2 linked regions of the Hahella sp. HNIBRBA332 genome follow. The protein of the gene in region 2 interacts with the protein of the main gene of each other region in a pairwise test. Links are inferred from orthologs where the notes say so. Each region holds a gene or a part of one and is shown on either strand. Other genes may lie near its edges.

What was found.
Region 1: the proteins of O5O45_RS24600 (region 2) and O5O45_RS02755 interact in binary tests that used the Escherichia coli proteins (3 or more experiments, as listed by UniProt). The link is inferred for Hahella sp. HNIBRBA332 from one-to-one orthologs.

What each region holds. Positions count from the first base shown.
Region 1 is NZ_CP132203.1:556,265-565,284, forward strand. The notes cover bases 5,759-8,499. They hold O5O45_RS02755 (BolA family protein), read left to right. Parts: upstream 5,759-6,831; coding sequence 6,832-7,167; downstream 7,168-8,499. Other genes in these bases: O5O45_RS02750 (hypothetical protein), read left to right, coding at 5,759-6,714; O5O45_RS02760 (L-threonylcarbamoyladenylate synthase), read left to right, coding at 7,164-7,781; O5O45_RS02765 (hypothetical protein), read right to left, coding at 7,818-8,432. In the rest of the region: O5O45_RS02730 (CHASE2 domain-containing protein), read right to left, coding at 1-1,550; O5O45_RS02735 (FecR domain-containing protein), read right to left, coding at 1,641-3,221; O5O45_RS02740 (response regulator transcription factor), read right to left, coding at 3,282-3,968; O5O45_RS02745 (hypothetical protein), read left to right, coding at 4,305-4,448; more of O5O45_RS02750, read left to right, coding at 4,777-5,758; sbcB (exodeoxyribonuclease I), read left to right, coding at 8,606-9,020. UniProt on the Escherichia coli protein: Transcriptional regulator that plays an important role in general stress response. Has many effects on cell morphology, cell growth and cell division. Acts by regulating the transcription of many genes, including dacA (PBP-5), dacC (PBP-6), ampC and mreB.
Region 2 is NZ_CP132203.1:5,554,737-5,563,914, reverse strand. What follows is about bases 77-2,975. They hold O5O45_RS24600 (ABC transporter permease), read right to left. Parts: upstream 2,154-2,975; coding sequence 999-2,153; downstream 77-998. Other genes in these bases: osmF (glycine betaine ABC transporter substrate-binding protein OsmF), read right to left, coding at 2,183-2,975; O5O45_RS24605 (ABC transporter ATP-binding protein), read right to left, coding at 77-1,002. Outside these bases: more of O5O45_RS24605, read right to left, coding at 1-76; more of osmF, read right to left, coding at 2,976-3,106; O5O45_RS24590 (hypothetical protein), read left to right, coding at 3,589-3,825; O5O45_RS24585 (hypothetical protein), read left to right, coding at 4,145-4,489; O5O45_RS24580 (PLDc N-terminal domain-containing protein), read left to right, coding at 4,561-5,298; O5O45_RS24575 (hypothetical protein), read left to right, coding at 5,308-5,646; rtcA (RNA 3'-terminal phosphate cyclase), read right to left, coding at 5,713-6,714; O5O45_RS24565 (RtcB family protein), read right to left, coding at 6,764-8,002; RNA repair transcriptional activator RtcR, read right to left, coding at 8,205-9,178.

The sequences.
Region 1 (9,020 bases), 5.0 Mb from region 2 along the record:
TGGGAGATGCGGCGGTCGATAAGTTCGCTGGAAGGTTGGCGACGGGTGGTTTTCTGCATCAGCCGGGGATACAGACGTTGCAGATAGTCGGCGGTCTGCTGGAGCTGGTCCGGATGATCTTCGAAGCGCATGTATAAGGCCATTTTGCCGACAGCGTCGGATACGGGAAGAAGGATCTCCATCATGCCTGCGTCGGCGTTGATATCGATACGCTGCTGTCCTCCTGGAGCGATTTCGCGAAACTCCCACAGAGCGGGCTTAAGCAGGCGGGTGACTTGTTGCGCCCACTGCTGCGGAGAGTCATAGATATCGCCCTGTTGCAGGCGCGGCTCTTCCTCCAGTCGCTTCAATTCCTGATTCAGAAACTGATTGAGGCGGCTCAGGCGTCGCCAGCTCCAGAAAGGGTAGGCGAACACCAGGGAGAGCACGACCGCCGCTGGCGGATACCATTGGTGGTCCAGCAGCAGCAACAGATAACTGAACACTAACACTGATAACGCCAGGGCGAGAGTTAACGGCAGGTTTTTCTCCGGCGAGACGCGCGGGTACACCAGGGCGGCGATCAGCACCAGACTGAGTGACAGCAGGTATTGCCAGGTGGGAGAAATCAGGCGATGCATGTTTTTGCGCACCAGCCCTTCAAAGACATTGGCGTGCACTTCCACCCCCGCCATGCTGGTGGAGGCGCCCGACACCGGCGTCGGCAGAAAGTCGCCCAGACCAGCGGCGGTGGCGCCAACAAATACGACCCGGTTCTGGAAGTAGTCCGGTGGAAGCTCTCCATGCATGACCTCACTGTAGGACAGCGTTGGGAAGCTGCCTGGCGCTCCGATAAAGGGGATCAGGCGATACTGCTCGCGGACGTTGAAGGCGCCGCCGTTATCCTGCTCTTCTTTCTGTTGGCGCTCTTCGGGATACAGATTCTGGTATACCGATAGCGCCAGACTTGGCCAATGACTGTCTCCCAGGCCCTGATACAGATATAACCCCCGCGCGATGCCGTCGGCGTCCAATTCCATTTGAGCGTGTCCCAGGCCTTCTGCGGTGTCGATAAACTGCGCGATGGGCAAAATTTCGGTGAGGTGGCCGGTATTGCCGACGTGATCGATGTGCAGAGGCAGAAACACCTTGCCGGCCTCCGCCATGGCTTGAGCGAATTCCTGGTCAGCCTCAGGAGAACTGTTTTCTGACAGCAGCAGGTCGAACGCCACCGCGCGGGCGCCGGAATTGCGCAGGCGTTTGATCAGGGTGGCGTGACGGTCTCGCGGCCAGGGCCAGCGGCCGTATTCCAACAGGCTTTTTTCATCAATGGCGACGATGACGCTGGTGGTGCTGGTGCTGAGTGGGCGCACCTTGAGACAGAAATCATAAAACAGGTAATCCAGTCGCTGCATCCAGCCGCTGGATATCAACAGGAAACAGAGACCCACCAGAATGGCGGCGAAGAGATAACGCTCGGTGACGGGAAAGCCGCGGCTGTGGCGGACTTGGGGAGCATTGTCCCGCTTGGAAGGCGGGTTGGGCTGCGCATCAGGTTTGCCTGGGATCATCCCATAAGGGCCCTTTATTGTTGTGAGTAAACTAATCCTGACGTAGATTGCGCCCGATACGCCTCATGCGGATAACGGGGCTGGCGGAGCCTACGGCTCTATTCTGACCGCCTGGATCGCGCCGAAGTTCGACGAATAGAGCGGTCCTGCAACCGGTCTGATGCGAATCCAGTATGTCTTTTCCGGCGTCAGACGGAGGTTGGCGGAGGTTTTCTCCACCTGTTGCTCTTCAATGACCCGACTGAAAAACTCGTCTTCCGCCAATTGAAGTATATACCGGTCTGCATTAGGCACGCTTTTCCAGAACACTTTCGCTTTTTCGTCAAAATAATTCACTGCTATGACGTGGGTGTCGTCAAGCTTTCCCAGGATGGTGAATCTCCGCTGCTCGCTATAGGAAAAATCGTCGCCGCCAGCCAGTGTGGCGATACGCCAGAAATATTCGCCTGCATTCAGGTTGCGTTCGGCTTGGGCGCTGGAGATGGAAGAGAAGGGGGTGCGGGTGTAGAGGGCGGTGAATTGGGGATCGGTAGAGATTTCAAGGCTGGACATCTGGGTTGGCGTGTCCAGTCGCCAGCGGAACACGGGGCGCGGTTCTCGCAGCAACGCCCCGGTCAGCGGCGTAATCAGCTGCGCCGGCTCCGCCTTTTGCTCCACTTTGAAGCGCACTTCCGTATCCACGCCTTCCAATCCTCCCGGGTCCACCGCCCGCAGCAATAAGCGGTAGTCGCCATTGCCCAGATCGGGTAGCTCAACCAGAGGAGCGTCAATTTGCTGGGAAAAAACCGGTAGTTCCTTCCCGTCGCCTTTAAATACTTCGATAACGTATGCTGTCGCATTGGTTACCGGGACCCAGCTCAACGTCACCGGAACGGCGTTGTACACCGCCGAGGCCGACACTTCCGGCGCTTCCGGCAACTGGATTTCAGAGAAGGAGGAGCCTGAGCCAATCGTGGCGCCTTGCCCCTTGTAAAGTTTGCGGGAGGCGGTGGCGTTAGAGACTTCCACTATACCCTCCGTGACTTCCGCCACTGTGACGTCGGCGGTCGCCCGCAGACGGAAAGCTGTGCCGCGCACCGCCGCGACGGCGGAGGGCGTGGAGACTTCATAGCGGGAGGCGGGGCCTCTGCGCGGCGTCACTTTCTGCTGCATTTTGCCGCGCAGCAGACGCAGTCTCGTATCCACCATGCCGGTGTCGCCGTAATGGGTCAGGGTATTGAAGATCACAATGGATTGGCGGGATACCGTCAGCTCGCTGCCGTCTGCGAATCCAACCAGCGCGGAGCCTTCATCGGTTTTGATTTCATCGCCGATTTCGAGTTTGGCTTCCGACGTCGCCAGCACATAGTGAGAAGTGTGCGCCTTACGCAGCCACACTTTGCCGCGCAGATTGAGTAAAGAGGCGGACTGTGGATAGTGGCGCAGCCAGGCGACGGGAATTCTGAGTTGCGTGCCGGGCGTCAGCGACCAGGCGTCGTTGAGGCTGTTATAGCGCATGAGCGCGTCCCAGCCGCGATTGGGCGCAAGGAAGCGCTCACCGATGCTTTGCAGGCTGTCATTGGGTCGGGTGGTGTAGGTCCACTCCATCTTGTCGGGCTCTTGGGCGAACCCGGCGTAGGAGAACCAACACAGGAACCAGAACCACAACAGGTGGCGTTTGCTCTGTTTCAATCAGCCTCCCAATATTCACAGTATCGTCAATTGTTGGCCGCGATGACCGGACAATGCGGCCTATTCCACTTCCTCCAGCCGATAACCGTGCTGGTAAATGGTCTTAATGCGAAATCCGTTTTCCGGTTTGATTCCCAGTTTTCGCCGCAGACGGCTCATGTGAGTGTCCACGGTGCGGGTATTGATGTCGCTGCTGACGCCCCAGACCCTTTCCAGCAGGTACTTGCGCGACAGCAGGCGGCCTTTGTTTTCGAACAGAAACGTCGTCAGATCGAAGTCTTTGTCCGTCAACGTCAGCGGCTCGCCGTTCAGTTGAATGGTCCGTTTCTTGTGGTTGATGCTGAAGGGGCCATAACTGGCTTCTTCGGCATCGGTTTCCTCCGTGCGGTTTCTCCGGCTCAGCGCCTTGAGCCGGGCGATGAGTTCGCCGGGCCGCGCCGGCTTCACCATGTAATCGTCGGCGCCGGCCTCAAGCGCCTCAATAATATCTTCCTCCGCTTCGCGCTGAGTCAGGAACAACACCGGGATCGGCCATTCCTGCTGCTGCCGCACTTTGCGGAGGATGTCGATGCCGTCCATATCCGGCAATTGCCAGTCCATGATGAGCAAATCGAAGCTGTCATGGGTGACGGCGAATAAAAAATCTTTCCCCGTATTGTAGTGGCGGCATTGGAAATCTGAGTTCCGCAGATTTAGCAATAGCTGGTCCGCCAGATTCTGGTCGTCTTCTAGAAGTCCGATTTTCATAGTCTGCGTTCGTCTAACTGTTTGATGTATATCTAAGTTTGGCAGTAAACCACCAATCTCGCTAACTTTTGCCGAAAAATGTGCGGAGCGAGTTGAACCGCACCTGATTCAGCGACTTTTTCGACAGACAGCAAACCTTGTGAAAAGCCGGACTAGGGCAATGTCTACTTCAACTTAAATGGTTTTTGTGAGCAATTTAAAAATGTAACAACAAGCTACTTTTTGCATCGCGCCCCGTCTTCCAATGCTTCGGGGCGACCCAAAACTCACTGTAATAATGCCTGTGCGCAGACATCTGTCGGACTTGGCCATGGTCCTGGCGGCGGGGTTGGTTATATGATGGCGCTGCGGCTCTCCCGAAACTCCTGCCAAGGCGTGGACCAATCAGCGGGATGGGCCCAGCACTCCACGCCGGAGCGTGCGCAGCGGTGTCAGGCGTTCAAGCAGGAAATGGAACCGTCCAAAGGCGAGGGGCTGTGATCGCAGGGATCTGAGGTCAGGATCTTACGCGTATAAGCGAAGTGTGCAGTTCTCCCTTCGCGACGCCCTGACAAAGGGATGGACGGCGAATATAAGGAAATAGCGGTGATCGCAATGATCGCTGTGGAGAAGGAAAATGAAAGTAATAAGGACTTTTAAGCGAGAAACAGGATGTAAACTTCATTTGGGTGTGGCCCTTTTTGCGTTGTTGACGGCCTTTGTTTTTCCGACCCGGGCGGAGATCAATTTTTACCCGCCTGTGAATCTGTCCTATTCAGAGGGTTTAAGTTTTAACCCCAGCTTGGTGGCTCAAGGCGATAATCTCTTTGTGACCTGGGACGATAACAGTTCCGGCGTGAAGGAAGTGATGTTCGCGCGCTCTCGCGACAAAGGTGAAAACTACACGCCGCCGAAGCAGCTGTCGTCGCCCTCTGGGCAGTCCAGCGCGCCGGACGTGGCGGTGGACTCCCGCGGTCACGTGCATGTGGTTTGGCAGGATACCCTGTACGGCGCCTCTACGATCCTTTACGTGCGTTCGGAAGACGGCGGCAAGACCTTTACCTCGGCCGTCAGTCTGTCTGGAGATGACAGCGCTTCCGTGCGGGCGGATATTCTGGTGGATTCGGCTAACGTGATCTATGTGGCCTGGACAGACACCGGGACGGAAGAGGTGATAGTGACCCAGAGCGCGGATGGCGGCGTCAGCTTTCAGCAGGTCGCCAAGATTAAAGCCAACTTTGTCTCCAGCGTACGCATGACGGCGGGCGGGGATCGGCGTATCCATGTAGCCTGGACCAATGCGCAGAATGTCTATCACATGTACTCCAGGAACGGTGGGCGCAGTTTTTCTCAGCCGGTTAGTATTTCCGCTAGCAGTGCGGTGTCTTCTTCAGTGTCGCTGGCGGCGGATGCGGGCAGTAATGTTTATATCGGTTGGAGTGAGCAGATCAATAATGAGGCGGAGATCTATGTGGCGCGCTCTGAGGATGGCGGACAGCATTTTGCGCCGCCCGGCAACATCAGCCGCAACCCGGGGGCCTCAATCGGCCCGGATCTGGCCACGGATGCCGAAGGCGTGCTGTATGTCGTTTGGCAGGATACGACGCCGGGCAACTACGAAGCGATGTTCGCTTTCTCCACTGATAGAGCCCTGACCTTCTCACCCGCCGCTAATATATCTCCCAGCGAACTGGGGTCTCTGGTGACCAAGGTGGCGGTCAATGCGTCCGGCGACATATTCGTCGCCTGGGACGATAATCGCAGTGGGAATTTTGAGATTATCGTGGCGCGGGGGATGCAGGGCTTGGCGGCGATCAAGAACGCGACCGCCAAGCCCTCTCCCTTCAGTCCGAATGGAGACGGCGCCAACGATACGTTGAGGGTGCGCGCCGATTTTACCGCCCCGCTGCAATGGGAGGCTTCCGTTCTCACGTCGGAGAATGAACCCGTGAACCTGTTTCGCGGTAATGGGGAAATCTTCGATTTAACATGGGACGGACTGGACCACAACGGCGTGGTGACCCCGGACGGCTCCTACCGCTTCTTGATTACTGGCGTGGATGTGGACGGCGTGGCGGCGGCTCCGGCGGAAGTGTATTTCAGCGTGAACACCGTATCGGACTCGGAACCGCCGCAGTTGTTGAGCTATGAGTCCAACTATGCGGAATTTGGTCCGGACGGCGATGGACGGCGCGATAACGTCACGCTTAAAGCAAGCTTCAACAAAAGTCTTGATTGGACGCTCAGCTATCAGAACCGCGATGGAGTGGAGCTGTTTCGTCAACAAGGCAGCGGCGTTTCGCTGAATAAGCTGTGGGATGGGCGTGATTTCAGTGGGGTTACAGTTGCGGATGATCGTTATGTGATTGCGCTGTCGGCTACGGACACGCAGGGAATCAGTGTGAATGGGGAGTTGCGGGTGATTGTGGACACGGTCGCTCCGCAATGGGCCAATATCAGCGTTACGCCGGACGTGATCACCCCCAACGGTGACCAATCCAATGACAAGACGCGACTGGAGTTCGATCTCAATGAAGGCGCTCTGACCACCGTGTACGTCTACGAGGCGCGGGGCGGCTCCTTAGTGCGGGAGCTGTATCGGGAGCCTCTGATTGGCGAACATCACGTCGCGATCGACTGGGATGGACGTTCCGGCACAGGGAGTGTCGTGGCGCCGGGAAAGTATATCTTTAAAGTGTGGATGCGGGACTATGCGGCCAATCGCGCGGAGCCCTATCCGGTAGTGGCCGACGTCACAGTGAGGTAAGCGGTGGCCGCTCCGCTCGTCGAATGCGGCGGAGTGGTTTATAGTGTAGTCATTATCTACGCCGCGACGGGGCCCGTCGCGGCGGCTTGCTATCTAATCCTATCTGCTGAATAAAATATGAAAATCCAAATCTCTGTTGAGAATAAGTTAAAAGAGGCTTTCACTCCGACGCACTTGGAGGTGATCAATGAAAGCCATATGCACAGCGTCCCTCCCAATTCGGAAACCCATTTCAAGGTGGTGTTGGTGACGCCGCAGTTTACGGATATGCGCTCCGTGCAACGGCACCAGAAGGTGTATGCGGTGCTGGGCGAGCTGATGCAACAGGGCATTCACGCGCTGGCGCTGCACACGTTCACCCCACAGGAATGGCTGGAGAAAGGCCAGGCCCCGGATTCGCCCAATTGCATGGGCGGCAGCAAAAAAGCCAAAACGGAGTCGGGCGGTCAATGAGCCAGTTCTTCCAGATCCATCAGGATAACCCACAGGCCCGTCTGGTTCGTCAGGCGGTGGAAATCATTCACAGCGGCGGCGTTATTGTTTATCCCACGGATTCCGGTTATGCGCTGGGGTGCGCCATCGGCGATAAAAGCGCTGCGGACCGCATCAAAGGCATTCGTCGCCTGGATGATAAGCATAATTTCACGCTGGTGTGCCGGGATTTAAGCGATATCTCCACATACGCCAAGGTGGATAACAGTACTTATCGTCTATTGAAAAACCACACCCCCGGCGCCTATACCTTTATTTTAACGGCGACTTCGGAGGTGCCGCGCAGGCTGTTGCATCCGAAACGGCGTCAGATTGGCATCAGGGTGCCTGATAACCGCATTGCGCAGGCGCTGCTGGAGGAGCTGGGCGAGCCGCTGATGAGCTCTACACTGATCATGCCCGGCGAAGACATGCCGATGACCGATCCTTATGAGATTCGCCAGATGCTGGAGCATGCGGTGGACTTGATCATTGATGGCGGTTTCTGCGGCATGGAGCCCACTTCCGTTGTGGATCTGACCGACGATACGCCGGTGATCCTGAGGGAAGGCGCGGGCGATATTTCCGGCTTCTGAATGAATGCGCCGCCGGATTCTCAGCGGCGGCGCGCATCAACTGATCGAGATGGAGAAGGCGGCGCCGGAATTTGCGGTCATCTCCGCGGCGGCGGACCCCATTTTGTGAAAGCGCTGCACGATGTCCTGCAGGGAGTTATTCTGCGGATTGGAGGAAAGCAGCGAGCTGAACAGCGAGTTGTCGCCCCCGTATGCATTCTGCAGGCGCATCACGTTCTGAACGTAATCCAATGCGGGCTTCTGATTACTCAGGCGCACGAACGTTTGCTTGATATCCGGGTTGCGGTTGATATCCGCTTCAATCTTCTGCTTGGCTTCCGTTGGAATTGCGCCTGAAATTTCCAGCGCGCCGGTCTCGTTGCGACCCAGGCGAACCTGTCCGCGCACACTGGTGACGCCATACTCGGCAAGCTTTTGCCTGAGCGTCTGTTGCACAAAGGCAGTATCTTGCCCGACACCTTGCTGAAACTCTTTGATCATGACCCGGGGGCGGGAGCTTTGTTCCTGCGGCTGACCGGACAGGGTCACGGTTCCTGGTTCAGGATGATTGTCCATGGCCGCGTCGGCCTTTGTCTGCTGGGCGGCGGTGGGCTGTTTCAGGCCTTCGTACGCCTGATTTCCGTATTCAAATAAAGTGCGAATTAAACCCATGACGGCTACCTTGTTATCTCTGAGTGCGTTTTTTCCGGCATTGGAAAGCGCATATACCTGACTTATTTCAAACATATTCAAATGCTGTGCCAGCATTCGGCCGGGAATCCAACATGACGAACGGAGCGCTATTGGCTAACATGGGCGCCTGATTGACGACTCAGAGTAGTTAAATGGCTGACACCTTTTATTGGTACGATTTCGAGACCTGGGGCGCAGATCCCCGCAGAGACAGGCCCTCTCAGTTTGCGGGCGTGCGCACGGACTTGGATCTCAACCCCATCGAAGAGCCGCTGGTGATGTACTGCAAGCCGGCGGAAGACGTATTGCCGCAACCGGAAGCCTGCCTGATTACCGGCATCACGCCGCAGAAAGCAATGTCGGAGGGCGTGAGTGAAGCGGAGTTTATCCGTCTGATCCACGAGCAATTCTCCCGTCCGGGAACCTGTGTGGTCGGCTACAACAGCATCCGCTTCGACGATGAAGTCACCCGCAATACGCTATACCGCAATTTTTACGATCCTTACAGCCGGGAGTGGCGAAACGGCAATTCCCGTTGGGACGTTATTGATATGGTGCGGCTTACCT
Region 2 (9,178 bases):
AACCGGCAATGCAGCGACTTTGCGCCACAGCATTTTGGAGATCGCCAGCTTGACGCTGTCTTCCGCCTGCAGACCCATGTCCGGCGTGACCTCAATTTCGCGCCAACAATAGCTGGCGTCGCCGTCCACGGTTGCCTGCAGTAATCGCACTGGCGTATTCGTTCCATCAACGGCCCACAGTCTTCCCGCGCCCTGACATGGCGGCGCAGCGCCCTGTATTCGAGGTGGATCGGGACGCATGATGTCGCGCACTTGTTGGCAGGACGCTGCTTTTAAGCCCCGGTCCTGGCTGCCGATAATATTCTCGACGAAGTGGTTCGCGGGGTGGTGCAGAATGTTTTCCGGCGTGTCGTACTGGATAATCTGGCCAGCGTCCATCACCACCATATGGGTGGCGAGCTTCAGGGCTTCTTCAATATCGTGGGTGACGAAGACGATGGTCTTTTTAATCTGCGTTTGAATCCGCAGCATCTCCTCTTGCAGGCTTTCCCGGGTAATAGGGTCTAGGGCGCCGAAGGGTTCGTCCATGAGCAGAATATCCGGATCCGCCGCTAACGCACGCGCCACGCCAACGCGCTGCGCCTGCCCACCGGATAATTCATGGGGCATTTTGTCTGCGAAAATTGCGGGGTCGAGCGCGAACAGCTCCAGTAATTCATTGACCCGATTTTGTATGCGTTGCGGCTCCCATTTGAGCAGACGAGGAACCACGGCGATATTTTTCGCCACGCTCCAGTGAGGAAACAAGCCGATGTTTTGAATGGCGTAGCCGATTCGCCGGCGTAGCGCGTTAATCTCAAAGCTGGCGATTTCCTGGTTATTAATCAGAATGCGCCCCTCGTTGTGCTCCACCAGTCGATTGATCATTTTCAATGTGGTGGATTTGCCGCAGCCGGAGGTGCCTACCAGCACGCAAAAGTCGCCGCTGGCGATGTCCAAAGAGAGGTTGCGTACGGCGTAGTGCTCGCCGTATTTCATGGATACGTTATCCAGTCGGATCATGGGGCGCCTCGGGCTGTGGCGGTCAAGAATGCGAACAGGGCGTCTGCGGCAAGCGCGAACAGGATCGTGGGAATGGCGCCCAAAAGCACCAAATCCATTGCCGCCTGACCCAGGCCCTGAAAAATGAAGGTTCCCATACCTCCGGCGCCGATTAACGCGGCGACAGCGGTAAGGCCGATGGTTTGTACGGTCATGATGCGCAGGCCTTCCAGAATCACGGGAGCCGCCAATGGCAGGCGTACCTGCAGGAATACCTGGCTTTCACTCATTCCCATGCCGCGAGCGGCGTCAAGAACCGGCTCAGGGGTTCCGGTGAGAGCGACGTAAGCGTTACGGGTCATGGGTAATAAACTGTAGCCAATCAGTGCGATCAACGCCGGGGTGAAGCCGATCCCCTGAACGCCGATAGCGCGCAGCCACTCAAACTCATTGGCGAGGTAACTCAGAGGCGCGATCAATAGGCCGAACAGCGCCAGGCTGGGGATGGTCTGCAGCACATTGAGCACTCCAAACAGCCCGCGCCGGGCTTTTTCTGAGCGCGTCGCCCAGATGGCGAGCGCCATGCCCATCAGCGCGCTGGGCAGCATTGACCAGAAAACCAAGTTGAAATGCGCGCCCATCTCCGTCACGAACTGGCGTTGTCGGACATGAAATTCTTGCGCCAGGGATAACTTCTCCAGTACGCCAAAGGAGTAGGCGATTGCGATGCCCGCGACGACGGCGGTGACGCCGGCGAGCTTCAGCCAGATTCCGGCCTGTAGCTTGTGGCAGGCTTCGATCATGATCAGCGCCGTAAAGAAGCCCGCGAGCCAAAAGCCGCTCCCCAGCGCCGCCCGGCCATGGCGCATGCCTTCGGTTGCGCGTTCCAGGCCGAATACGCCCGCCAGCAAAGGTAATAACGCGACTATTGCGGTCGCCATCAGCAATATGGCGTGATAGGCGTGGCGGTTGGGACGCCAGGATAACAAGGCGATAATGAGCGCGCCGCCGAAAACCGGCAGGCTCCATTGAAGGGAGAGAGCGTCCAGTAACGGAACGCCTTCACCAGGAAGTATGCGGTTCGGTTGGAAGGACGCAAAATCCAGAAACAACAGCGCCGCGATGGCCAGGGCGGACATGGAAAGCGTCACGCGGTTTGCGCGTTTCAACACGCTGCTGTCTCCCACCGGAAATGTCGGGGTTAGAGCAGTCCAGCGGATTTTAGGAACTCCCGGGCCACTTCTTTGGGATCCAGACCGTTAACGGCGACATCGGCGTTGAGACGCTGCAGCGTGGTCAAGTCGAGCTTTTGGAATATTGCGTCAATCATCGGTCCTAGTTCTGGATTCGCTTTCAGTACTTCGCCGCGTATTACCGCTGCGGGCTCATAGACCGGTTGTACGTTGCGCGGGTCCTGCAGCACCACCATGTCGAGCGCGCTGAGGCCGCCGTCAGTACCATACGCCATCGCCGCATTGACGCCATTAGTGCGTAAGGCGGCGGCGCGAATGGTCGCAGCGGTGTTGCCGCCGGATAATACCAGCAGCTGATCGGCGTTCAATTCAAAGCCGTAAGCTTTCTGAAAGGCGGGCAGGGCGAATTCTGACTCCACAAATTCTGCGCTGGCGGCGAGCTTTATCTCTCCGCCATCTTTCAGAAAGCGTGAAAGGTCATCCAAAGTCGCCAGTTTTTGCTCTCGCGCCAAATCGCCGCGCACGCTAATCGCCCAAGTGTTGTTGGCGTCAGCGGGATGTAGCCAGACTAGATTGTTGGCGGCGAGATCTTTTTCTTTTGCGGTGGCGTAGGCTTTAGCGGGGTCTTTCCAGACAGGACTGTCCGCCATATCGAAGAAAAACGCCGCATTACCCGTGTATTCCGGATAAACGTCTATCTGGCCGTTGATCAACGCGGTGCGGACGATTTTGGTGGCGCCCAGTTGGATGCGATCTTCTACTTCATAGCCGGCTTTTTCCAGCCGCAGCAGAATCATATTGCCGAGCACGGAGCCTTCCGTGTCGATTTTGGAAGCGACGACGATCTTGTCTTTGGCCGCGACGTGAGTGGCGATGGACAGGCCCAGTACAAGGGCGGCGGCAAGTCGTCCAAGTCTGCTCTTGCGATTCACGATATGTCTCCTGTCGGTCAGGTCGGTAGTTCAATCAGGGAAGCGGCATGAGGATCTTATTCGTTTGATGCGCCCACTTTTCCTGCCGGGAGGCAGCAGTGTCCCCCAAGGCGCGTCTTGATTCAACCTTGGCCAGGCAATGAAGAATGGGATTGATAGTTTGTGAGATCCCGTATGCGAAAACCGAAACTACGGAGATAAGTGGTTGACATGGCGCGATAAAATGGAGTCTGATAGCCGCTCAGCACATGCAAGAAATGCAAGGGGGAGCCACATGATGACTCAATCAACTCATCAAAGAAGAGCCAAGGATCTGCGATCTACTAAAGGTTGCTCTGTCTCCTTAGCTTTCCGTGTGCTGACGAACCACTAAATACAATCTATCAGCCGCGGAACCCATCGCGGCTGGTTGGATGTGCCTGAAGTACCCATAAATACCCTTCCTTCCCGATGTGTTCCCGGCGTATACCGAGGAATGCACAATGAAAAAGTTTTTCGTTCGTTTAAACGCAGTTGCGCGTCGCATTTTTGTTGGAGCGCCACGCATTGATGGCTTCTATGGCATGAACGATCATTTGCTGAGAGATATCGGGTTGGAGCGAATCAGCGGAAAAGGCGTTCAGTTGAGAGATAAGCCTGAAATACTGATCGAACGTAAGCGTCCCGCCCGTGAAAAGGCGGAGACGCCTCTTCCGATACCTGAATTGACGAAGATATAGACCACCGCGCCGCAGCCGATCGGGTTGCGGCGCTAATCTATGTAGTCTCGCCTTTCTTTCGGCGCCTGAATCACGCCTTTCCTGGATTATCCTTTCTCTCCGTTCGATACGCCTCACTCCACATTTTCATGCATCTTCACTATTAATGAACGACGTCACACTCCGCACACTGTAATTTTGAAGTAATTACGCACTCTTTTATTAAATATCGGTTAGAATGCGCGGAAATTTTTTCGCCCTTCATTTTCAGGGAGAGCGCCGGTCAATCGCATTTCTTGCTAACGGCGTTTATAGGATTTAGATATCGTAGCGTTGGTTTATGCAAAAACTCACTTCATTTCTGTTTGTGTTTCTGGCTTGCGCCGGCATTCTCGTGCAGGTTTTTGTGTCCTGGTATTGGACGAATACGGAAGCGCCTCAGCAGTTCTTAGACTTTTTCATCTCTCTTTACGGTTACGCGCCAGCCTGGTCGGAATGGGCGTTCAGCTTTAAGCAGAACTCCTGGTGGCCTCCTTTGGCTTGCGCGCTGTTATTGATCTTGGCCATAAGTAACAGGCGGGCGCAAAGTCTGCTGGGTATGGCGGCGGGAGTTTCCCTGTTATTTGCGGGCGGCTTGGTTTACGCCATGTATCCCCTGCATTTGATGATGCAAGCGCCGGTCTAAGCTCTCGTTTATTCGGAGCCGCAAAACTGAGCACTTCTATTTACCTGAAGTTATAGAGTAAGAAGTTAGAAATGCCTATTTTCGCAATTTCCATTATTTTTCAAGTCGCTCTGGTCATGCACATAGTGAAGACGGGGCGTAGTACGACCTGGATCTGGATCGTGGTCATGTTGCCCTTCGCCGGTTCTGTGGCGTATTTGCTGGTGGAAGTTCTACCAGAGCTGGCGGGAAGCCGGACAGGTAGAAACGCGCAGCGTAAAATGCAGTCTATCGTCAACCCCGACAAGGCGGTCAAACAGGCGGCCTTTAACTATTCCATAACCGATAGCGTGGAAACGTCTATGCGGCTGGCGGAAGAATGGTTGGCGAAAGGGATGTACGGGGAAGCCAAGGCGATGTATGAAAAGTCCCTGAAGGGTATTCACCAGACTGACCCTCACATCATGTATGGTCTCGCTAAGGCGGAATTCGGCCTGAACAACTTTGGCGCGGTTCGTTCGGTGATGGACGATCTGATCCGCCACAACCCTGACTTCAAAAATGCGGAAGCGCATCTTCTATACGCCCGAGCGTTAACGGAACTCAATGAGACTTCCGCAGCACAGCACGAGTTTGAAGCGTTGGAAGCCTACTTCCCCGGTCCTGAAGCCAGTTATTGGTTTGGGATGTTCCTGAAAGCCCAGGGCAGGGAAAGAGAATCGCAGGAGCAGTTCAAGAAAATTCTGGAAAAAGCGAAAATCTCCGGCAGGCACTATCACTCCTACCACAAAAAGTGGCTAAAGCTGGCCAAGCAGGAATATACGGGTTGATAGATTCGCGTGATTGAGTTTTCAGAACATAATCGGAACGCACAAGTTCTGGCGCTGCATTATGCGCGTAGACTGGGGGACGATTATGTGGTGGCGGTCATGTCTTCGCAGAGGGAGATCGCCACCTCTGAAGAAGCGTTACGGGTGGCGGCCTGCTTTTGGGAGATGACCGATCTGGCGGTTGAGGACTATGACGCAGAGCGCACTGTCGTCGGCATCGACGATCTGCAGTTCTGGATGTATAGGCTGTTCAATCACGTTTATGGCTATCTAACCAAAGCGGGCTTTCTTGATGAATGGAAGCAGGCTTCCCGAGAGCAATACCAAGAAGGGTCTTATCAAGAGTAAGCTGCAATCAAAGTAAGGAGAGGCGGGGCTCCTCTCCATTAGCACTCCCATTACTTAATCGCGTCATCAGTCCATCCACATGATAGCGCCGTCACACTCGATTTTGCGTGACGTGAACAGTTCGATGACTTCCGCATTGGTCTGTGCATGCAAAGACCACTCGGCAATGGAGAACCGGCCGCCTCCCGCCACCAGCATGGGCAGCATCATCTGATCCGTCAGATGCTCATCCAATACCGCGTTGCTGTCCAGATAGGACTTCACCTTCTGGCTCAGCAGCTTGGACACCAGCTCCGCCCGTCTTCGCACCTGACCCAGTTCGGAAAGACAGATACGATGGCCGTCGAACTGCAGGTCCACCGCCAGCAGGTTGCCGGCGCAGCCCGCTTCCGGTTTGCGCTGCCGTGACTCATGCACCGGGTGTTCGCGCAGCGATAAGTACGCCTGTACTTCCCGCTCGCCCACTTTGCCGGGAATGTTATAGCAATAGGCGGTCAGGCGGCTGTGGTTCAGCTCACCGCGCTCAAGCCGCTCAATCGGGCGCAAAGTCTCCGGCTGTATGCGAATGCGCCATTTACCGCCGCCGGCGGGCATGAAGCCCCAGCGTTCTGTTTCCACTTCGATTTTAGCCCCCATGTCCCGCAATAGCGGCAGGAAGGAGCGTTCAATCTCTGTTAAAGGAGGGGCGAAAGGGTTATGGGTGCCGCCGCCGAACTCAACAGTGGAGGCTCCTTCCGCCTGTAACAGAGGCAGTAGTACGGTTTGGAACACTAGCGCCGTGCTGCCTGCGCTGCCCACATCGAATTTGTAGTCGCCGCCTTTTATCTGGCCAGGTTTGAACGTCAGCCGTGAGGAGCCCAGCTCCGCCCCGTCCACTTTTGCGTTGCATATCGCCTGGGCGGCCTTAACGCAAGTCAGATGTTGACGCATTAGACCCGGTTTGGGGCGTTTACCGCGGATATGGTTGATTTCTATTTCTTTGCCGTACAGCATGGCCAAGGTCAGGGAGGATCTGAGAATCTGTCCTCCGCCTTCGCCCATGCGTCCGTCTATTATTACTTTATCCATTATAAATACCGTACAACTAATCGTGTTGGCGGCGTGACGCCGCCTATCTTCAACCTTTTACGCACACAACCTGTCTCAGCGTATGCACGACTTCAACCAGGTCGGACTGCGCCGCCATCACGGCGTCGATGTCTTTGTAAGCGGAAGGCGTTTCGTCCACTACCGCCGCATCTTTTCGGCATTCCACATGCGCCGTGGCGCGAGCGTGCTCCTCTACGGATACGCGCTTTTTCGCCTCGGTGCGGGACATCACTCTTCCTGCGCCGTGGCTACAGCTACAGAAGCTTTCCGCGTTGCCTTTTCCGCGCACGATGTAGGAGCGGGCTCCCATGCTGCCTGGGATAATTCCCAGCTGACCTTCCTGTGCGCTTACTGCGCCTTTACGGGTTAACCACACGTTTTTTCCGTAGTGGTTTTCCTTCTGCACATAGTTATGGTGACAGTTCACCGCTTCCAGCTCGGCGATTACCGGCTTGTTCAACGTAACCGCCAGGGCGTTCAGCGCCCGTTGCATCATCGCCTGACGGTTAATGCGCGCGAAATCCTGCGCCCAGCCAACGGCATGCACATAGTCGTTGAAGTAATCGGTTCCTTCCGCCAGATACGCCAGATCTTTATCCGGCAGGTTTACGAAGAAGCGCTCCATTTCCTTCTTCGCCAGCTTGATGAAATGCTCGCCGATACGATTCCCAACGCCGCGGGAACCGGAATGCAGCATAATCCATACGTCGTTGTTCTCATCCAGACACACTTCGATGAAGTGGTTACCGGTTCCCAGGGTTCCCAGGTGGTTCACGTTGTTGGTGTTTTTCAAAACCGGGTGCTTTTCACACAGGATTTTGAAACGATCCGCCAACTCGTGATTCCAACGGGCGCCGACATCTTCCGGGATATCATGCCAGGAACCCCGATCACGTCGTCCTGGTTGACGACCATGAGGTATCGCCGCTTCTATCGCGCTACGCAGCGGCCCCAGGGAGTCCGGCAACTGCGTTGCATGCACGTCGGTTTTCACCGCCATCATGCCGCAGCCGATATCCACTCCCACTGCAGCGGGAATAATGGCGCCGGAAGTAGGAATAACAGAGCCGATAGTCGCGCCCTTACCCAGATGTACGTCCGGCATCGCCGCAACCCATTTATGAATGAACGGCAGGGACGCAATGTTTTTCAATTGCTTGCGCGCTTCTGGCTCGAATGGAACGCCGTTGGTCCAGCTTTTGATCGGAACGCCTTTTTCTACGTTAGTAACTTCATATGGCATTTTGGGTTTTGTGCTTTGCATCATTCTCAAACCTTTTTGGTGGGACTCGCTTGTCCCGGAGCAACTGTATTTGGATGAATCGCCTTGCAGCAGGTTCATCTCGATACCATTACTATTACAAAAGCTGGGCCAACTTTTCTCATATACTTAAATGTATGAAAAATAAGAATATATAGAATATTGTCGAAATATGTCGTTGAAGAGATATATCTATTTAGATAGAAATTTATGTTTTTAGATTATCGAATTCCAGATCGAACTTACTCAGATACTGCCGTAGACGATGAGAGTCGTTACTGGAGCTTTTACGCAATCTTGAACGGTTGAAGAGCTGGCGCCCCGCCTCAGACAAAGAGCGGCTGTCACGACAGAGCGCAATCACACTGCGTAACTGATATTGGTCGAAGGCGTCAATTTCCGCCACCTGTTCAGGGGACAGGTAGTCTTCCAATGACGGCAGAGACTCCTGGGCGCTGCTGCGTCGCCAGAATCGCCGTAGACGGTCGCACTCTTCATCCACCAGCGTTTCGTTGATGCGGCCGCCTTCAGAGAGTGTGGCCATACGCTGTACGCAAGCGTTCAGGTCGCGGAAATTACCCTGCCATAAGGAATCCGGCTGTTGGGCGAACTGTAGAAATCTCGCTCGTGCGGCTTTATTGAAGCTGACTTTATGACCTAACTGCTGCTCGGCTTTTTGTAGCTCGTAGTCCAGGTTGGGTTCTATGTCTTCGCGACGGTCTTTCAGCCCAGGCAATTCATAGCTCCACAAATTGATACGGGCCAGCAGGTCCTCCCGAAAGCTGCCGTTGTCGACTTGCTTTTGCAAGTCGCGATTGGTGCCGGCAATAAGCTGGAAGTCGCTGTGCGCTGGGTTGTCCGACCCGACGGGATAGAAGCGCTTCTCCTCAATGGCGTGCAGCAACATCGCCTGCTCATCCAGGCCTAGCTCGCCGATTTCATCCAGGAACAGCAGTCCCTGATCGGCTTTGGCGAGCAGGCCCTTGCGGGCGGTTTGCGCGCCGGTGAATGCGCCCTTGTTATGACCGAACAGGGCAGACATGGCGCTGTCCCCACGTAGCGTGGCGCAGTTGACCGACACAAATTCGCCTTTGACGGAGCCGCGGATTTTCTTCAGCTCAAAAATCTTGCCGGCGAGCTGGGATTTGCCTGCTCCAGTAGGGCCGGTGATCAGAATCGGCG